2 linked regions of the Variovorax paradoxus genome follow. Each later gene encodes a partner of the first gene's protein in a complex. Links are inferred from orthologs where the notes say so. Each region holds a gene or a part of one and is shown in the gene's direction. Other genes may lie near its edges.

Region 1 (3,304 bases):
CCTGGCTGACCAGCGGAACGCCGGTGTTCAGTCGCAGGGCGATCACACGGTCGACTTCGACCATGTCGCCGGCAATCAGGTCCAGCACGGTGGCGGTGGGGGAGGTGTCGGCGGCGGGAACTGGCAAAGCGAAGGCGCGGGGCGCTGCGAAGATGAGGGCGGCCCTGGGGGCCGGAACGCCGGAATTATAGGGAGCCGTGCACGAATCCCGGGCGCGTCTCAGAGTCGGGGTGGTGGGCGGTCGCAAAGCGCGCTATAATCTTGGGCTCTGCGGAATTCGCTGCGGGGACTCATTTCTAAGAGGTTTACATGTACGCGGTCATAAAAACCGGCGGCAAGCAATATCGCGTTGCTTCCGGCGAAAAAATTAAAGTAGAACAGATTGCTGCGGACGTAGGCCAGGAAATCGTGATCGACCAGGTTCTGGCTGTCGGAAACGGCGCTGAAATCAAGGTTGGCACGCCCCTGGTGTCCGGCGCAACGGTGACAGTCACGGTACTGTCGCACGGCAAGCACGACAAGGTCGGCATCTTCAAGATGCGCCGTCGCAAGCACTATCAAAAACGTCAAGGCCATCGCCAGCAGTTCACCGAACTGCAAATCGGCGCGATCGCCGGCTAAGGAGCACATTCCATGGCACAGAAAAAAGGCGGCGGCTCAACGCGAAACGGGCGCGATTCCAAGCCCAAGATGCTCGGCGTGAAGGCCTTCGGCGGCGAACTGATCAGCGCAGGCTCGATCATCGTGCGCCAGCGCGGCACCCAGTTCCACCCCGGCGTGAACGTCGGCGTGGGCAAGGACCACACGCTCTTCGCCCTGGTCGACGGCCACGTGTCGTTCGGTCACAAGGGTGCGCTGAACAAGCACATGGTCAACGTGACGCCCGCGGCCTAAGCCCCGCCAGTCACTTCGATCTTTCCGAGGCCCCGCATTGCCGGGGCTTCTTCATTTGTAAACTGGACATCCCATGAAGTTCGTCGACGAAGCCTTCATCGACATCGCCGCGGGCGATGGCGGCAACGGCTGCGTGTCGTTCCGACATGAGAAGTACAAAGAGTTCGGCGGCCCCAACGGCGGCGACGGCGGCCGTGGCGGCCACGTGTTCGCGGTGGCCGACTCGAACCTCAACACCCTGGTCGATTTCCGCTACTCGCGCCGGCACGAAGCCAAGCGCGGCGAGCACGGCATGGGCTCCGACATGTTCGGCGCCGCGGGCGATGACATCGTCCTCAGGATGCCGGTCGGCACGATCATCACCGACGCCGAAACCGGCGAGGTTCTGTACGAGATGCTCACGGAAGGTGAGGTCGTCACGATCGCCAAGGGCGGCGACGGCGGTTTCGGCAACATGCGCTTCAAGAGCGCGATCAACCGTGCGCCGCGCCAGAAGACGCCTGGCTGGCCCGGCGAGAAGAAGAGCCTTAAGCTCGAACTCAAGGTGCTGGCCGACGTGGGCCTGCTGGGCATGCCCAATGCGGGCAAGTCGACCCTGATCAGCGCGATCTCGAATGCCCGTCCCCGTATTGCGGACTACCCCTTCACCACACTGCACCCCAACCTGGGTGTGGTGCGCGTCGGTCCGGAGCAAAGCTTCGTGGTCGCCGACCTGCCCGGCCTGATCGAAGGCGCGTCCGAAGGCGCCGGCCTCGGTCACCTGTTCCTGCGGCACTTGCAGCGCACGCGCCTGCTGCTGCACGTGGTCGACATGGCGCCGTTCGACGATGCCGTCGATCCGGTCGCCCAGGCCAAGGCCATCGTGGGTGAACTGAAGAAGTACGATGCCGCGCTCTTCGAAAAGCCGCGCTGGCTGGTGCTGAACAAGCTCGACATGGTGCCTGGCGACGAGCGCGCGGCGCTGGTCAAGGACTTCGTCAAGCGCCTGCGCTTCAAGGGCCCGGTCTTCGAGATCTCGGCGCTCACGCGCGAAGGCTGCGAGCACCTGATCAAGGCCGTGTACCAGCAGGTCAAGGCCCAGCAGGTGGCCGAGCACGAGACCGTCGTGGTCGATCCGCGCTTCGTTCCGCTGCCGCCGGAAGGAAGCTGAGCGCGTCGCGGCGCCTTCGGTGCTGCAAAATGGATAGCAAGCAGCGCAGGCTGCATCCCTGAAACACGCCTTCTTCCTTCATGACCTCGAATTCCGGTTCCACTGCCTTGCGGGATGCCCGCCGTATCGTCGTCAAGGTGGGCTCCAGCCTTGTGACCAACGAGGGGCGCGGCCTCGACGAAGCCGCCATCGGCGAGTGGTGCCGGCAGCTGGCGCAGCTGGTGCGCGACGGGCGCGAAGTGGTCATGGTGTCGAGCGGCGCGATCGCCGAAGGCATGAAGCGCCTCGGCTGGAAAACCCGGCCGCACGCGATCCACGAGCTGCAGGCGGCGGCGGCCGTCGGGCAGATGGGCCTGGCCCAGATGTACGAGACCAAACTGCGCGAGAACCAGATCGGCAGCGCGCAGGTGCTGCTGACGCATGCCGACCTGGCAGACCGGGAGCGCTATCTCAATGCGCGCTCGACCCTCGTCACCTTGCTGCGCCTGGGCGTGGTGCCAGTCATCAACGAGAACGACACCGTCGTCAACGACGAGATCAAGTTCGGCGACAACGACACGCTCGGCGCGCTGGTCGCCAACCTGGTCGAAGCCGATGCGCTAGTCATCCTGACCGACCAGAAGGGCTTGTACACGGCCGATCCGCGCAAGGACCCCGACGCCAAGTTCGTGCACGAGGCCGCCGCAGGCGACCCGGCGCTCGAAGCCATGGCGGGCGGCGCCGGCTCGAGCATCGGGCGGGGCGGCATGATCACCAAGATCCTTGCGGCCAAGCGTGCGGCGGGTTCCGGCGCCTCGACGGTCATCGCCTGGGGCCGCGAAGCCGACGCGCTGCTGCGGCTCACGCGCGGCGAGTCCATCGGCACGCTGCTGGTGGCGCAGACCGCCAAGCACCAGGCGCGCAAGCGCTGGATGGCCGATCACCTGCAGCTGCGTGGGGCTGTCATCGTCGACGCCGGCGCGGCTGCCAAGGTGCGCGGCGAAGGCAAGAGCTTGCTGCCGATCGGCATGACGAGCGTGTCGGGTGAATTCTCGCGCGGCGACGTGATCGCAGTACGCGATGTCGACGGTGTCGAGCTGGCCCGCGGGCTGGCCAACTATTCGAGCGTGGAGGCCCGGCTGCTGTGCCGCAAGCCGTCAGCGGAATTCGAGCGACTGCTGGGTTACGCGGCCGAGCCGGAGATGGTGCACCGCGACAACATGGTGTTGATGCCCGGTTGATCGCCAAGGCGGGGCGCCATGCCCCGCCGCCACTTCACGG
Region 2 (3,148 bases), 3.5 Mb from region 1 along the record:
CGGCCACGTGGCCGAACCCATGGTGCAGATGAACGCGCAGGACATGGCGCGCCGCCAGATCGCCGAGGGCGACCTGGTGCACCTCACGTCGAAGCGCGGCTCGATCCTGCTGCCCGCGCGCGCCAGCGCCGAGATCGGCCTGAGCCAGGCCTTCGTCGCCATGCATTGGGGCGAGGAATACCTGAGCGGCTGTTCGTCGACCGGCACGCGGCTCGCCGGCATCAACGCGCTGACCACACCGGCCTACTGCCCGACCTCGAAGCAGCCCGAGCTCAAGCACACGCCCGTGAAGATCCTCAAGGCCGAGCTGCCGTGGTCGCTGCTGGCCATGGCCTGGCTGCCCGCCGGCGACGCGCTCACGGCCCAGCGCGCGCTGCAGCCGCTGATGGCGCTGTTTCCCTTTGCCACCTGCGTGCCGTTCGCGAGCAACGCACCGGGCGAAGAAGAGCGCAGCGGCGTGCTTTTTCGCGCCGCCGCGCACGACGCGCCCGACGCCGCGCTGGTCGACAAAATCGAAGCCCTGCTGGGCCTGCAGACCGCCGACACCCTGCGCTACGCCGACCACCGGCGCGGCCAGCGCCGCGCCGCGCGGCTGGTGCGCCGCGCCGACGGCAGCGCCGGGCTCGAAGCCTTTTTGCTGGGCGGCGACACCAGCGCCGAAGCCTGGATCGCCACCCTGCTGCGCGAGGAACTGCCCGCGCAGAGCTACGGCCGCCTGCTGCTGTCGCCGGGCGCCCGCGCGCCGGTGGCCGTGCAGTCGCGCGGCAAGCCGGTGTGCGCCTGCTTCAACGTGACCGACCGCGCCATCGAGGCCGAGCTGGGGCGCTGCATCGGCAGCCCCGACGAGCGGCTGGCGGCGCTGCAGGGGGCGCTGAAATGCGGGACGAACTGCGGGTCGTGCATTCCTGAGCTCAAGCGCATGGTGCGGGCAGCGCCGGTGGAAACGGAGGCGACGTTGTGATACGTCGTCTGCATTGCCCCCTCTCCCCTTGGGGAGAGGGCTGGGGTGAGGGTGGGCGGCGATGACGTCCGCGCAATATTGCAAGGCCGCTGCCCTCACCCTAACCCTCTCCCGCAGGCGGGAGAGGGGACAAGACACCCGATGCATAAGCCGACTCACATTCCGGCATAAGCGTTGCAGGACAATCCGCCTACCCATGGGAATCAGCCACTACATCAAGGAAATCGGCCGCGGCGCGCGAGGCGCCCGTCCGCTCACGCGCGAGCAGGCCTGCGACCTGTTCGGTCAGGTGCTGGACGGCACGGTCACCGACCTGGAAATCGGCGGCTTCTGCCTCGCGATGCGCATCAAGGGCGAGACGCCCGAGGAGATGGCCGGCTTTCTCGACGCCACGCACGCGCGGCTGAACCCCGTGACGACCCGCGGCGGCCCGCTGATCGCACTGCCCAGCTACAACGGCGCGCGCAAGCTGCCGGTGCTCACGCCGCTCCTGGCGCTGCTGCTGGCGCGCGAAGGCCTGGCGGTGCTGGTGCATGGCAGCGCGAGCGAAACCTCGCGCGTACTGGCATCGAACGTGCTTTCAGCCCTGGACATGCCCCCCATGACCACGCTCACCCCGCTCGCCGCCGGCCAGGTGGGCTTTGCCCCGACCGAGCTGCTGAACCCCGCGCTCAAGCGCCTGCTCGACGTGCGCCGCGTGGTGGGCCTGCGCAACCCCGGCCACAGCGTGGTCAAGCTGATGCGCCCGACCACCGGCCCCTGCGTGGTGGTGGCCAGCTACACGCACCCCGAATACGCCCGCACGATGGGCGAGACCTTCGAGCTCACGGGCATGACCGCCCTGCTCTCGCGCGGCCTCGAAGGCGAAGTGGTGTCCGACCCGCGCCGCACCGCGCAGATCGACGGCTTCGTGCGCGGCGTGCGCAGCGAACTCCAGGCCCAGGCTGCCGGCACCACCGCCGACGTGCCCGGGTTGCCGAAAGAAATCGACGTCGCCACCACGGCCGAGTACACGCGACGCGTGCTGGCCGGCGAGCTTCCCGTGCCCGAAGCCATCGCGACGCAAGTCAGGCACATCACCGAACTGGCCTCCCACGCATGAACCACGCACTTCCCCTCATCACCGGCCGCTGCACGCTGGTGGGCGCCGGCCCCGGCGACCCCGAGCTGCTGACGGTCAAGGCCGTCAAGGCGATCCAGGCCGCCACGGTGCTGCTGGTCGACGACCTCGTGAACGACGCCGTGCTCCAGGCCTATGCCCGGCCCGGCGCGCGCATCGTGCATGTGGGCAAGCGCGGCGGCTGCAAGAGCACGCCGCAGGCGTTCATCGAGCGCCTCATGATCACGGCCGTGCGCGAGGGCGAGACCGTGGTGCGCCTCAAGGGCGGCGACCCGTTCATCTTCGGGCGCGGCGGCGAAGAGGTGGAGCACCTGCGCGAAGCCGGCATCGAATGCACCGTGGTCAACGGCATCACCGCCGGCCTGGCCGCCGTGACCTCGCTGGGCGTGCCGCTCACCCACCGCGACCACGCGCAGGGCGTGGTGTTCGTCACCGGCCACGCCAAGACAGGCGCCGGCGCGGCCGAAGACCCGACCGACTGGCGCGCGCTGGCCGCCACGGCGCACAACGCCCGCCTCACGCTGGTGATCTACATGGGCGTCTCGGGCGCCGGCCATATCGAGCGCGAACTGCTGCACGGCCTGCCGGGCGACACGCCCGTGGCCGTGGTGCAGCACGCAAGCCTGCCGCACCAGCGCCACCTCGTGGCCACGCTGCAGGGTCTGCAGGCCCGCATCGCCGATGCCGGGCTGGTCAGTCCGGCGGTGATCGTGGTGGGCGATGTGCTGCAGGGGCTGGCCGCAGCCGCGCTGCAGCCGGGCGACGCCGGCCGGTTCGGTACCTAGCCAGTTTCTCCACACCTTGTTCCCGTCAAAGCCGAGGCGCGCTCCGCGTGGCCGCGACGGCGCAGCAGATACCAGGCCGCGGGCACGACGAGCATGCTGAGCAGCGGCGCGGTGACCATGCCGCCCACCATGGGCGCGGCAATGCGGGTCATCACCTCCGAGCCGGTGCCGCTGCCCCACAGGATGGGCAGCAGCCCCGCCATCACAACGGCCACGGTCATGGCCTTGGGCCGCACGCGCAGCACCGCGCCTTCGCGGATCGCTGCCAACAAGGTGTCGTCG

The links.
Region 2: the proteins of cgtA (region 1) and ybiB are in contact, whole or in part, in a crystal structure (PDB 8BFT), measured with the Escherichia coli proteins. The link is inferred for Variovorax paradoxus from one-to-one orthologs.

Annotation. Positions count from the first base shown.
Region 1 is NZ_CP045644.1:7,237,240-7,240,543, reverse strand. Bases 16-3,005 are described here. They hold cgtA (Obg family GTPase CgtA), read left to right. Parts: upstream 16-967; coding sequence 968-2,044; downstream 2,045-3,005. Other genes in these bases: proB (glutamate 5-kinase), read left to right, coding at 2,125-3,005; rpmA (50S ribosomal protein L27), read left to right, coding at 634-894; rplU (50S ribosomal protein L21), read left to right, coding at 310-621; GFK26_RS33710 (polyprenyl synthetase family protein), read right to left, coding at 16-127. Also shown: more of GFK26_RS33710, read right to left, coding at 1-15; more of proB, read left to right, coding at 3,006-3,264; GFK26_RS33685 (CNP1-like family protein), read right to left, coding at 3,299-3,304. UniProt on the Escherichia coli protein: An essential GTPase which binds GTP, GDP and possibly (p)ppGpp with moderate affinity, with high nucleotide exchange rates and a fairly low GTP hydrolysis rate.
Region 2 is NZ_CP045644.1:3,786,892-3,790,039, reverse strand. Bases 277-3,110 are described here. They hold ybiB (DNA-binding protein YbiB), read left to right. Parts: upstream 277-1,157; coding sequence 1,158-2,063; downstream 2,064-3,110. Other genes in these bases: GFK26_RS17260 (efflux RND transporter permease subunit), read right to left, coding at 2,863-3,110; cobA (uroporphyrinogen-III C-methyltransferase), read left to right, coding at 2,060-2,866; GFK26_RS17275 (nitrate reductase), read left to right, coding at 277-961. In the rest of the region: more of GFK26_RS17275, read left to right, coding at 1-276; more of GFK26_RS17260, read right to left, coding at 3,111-3,148.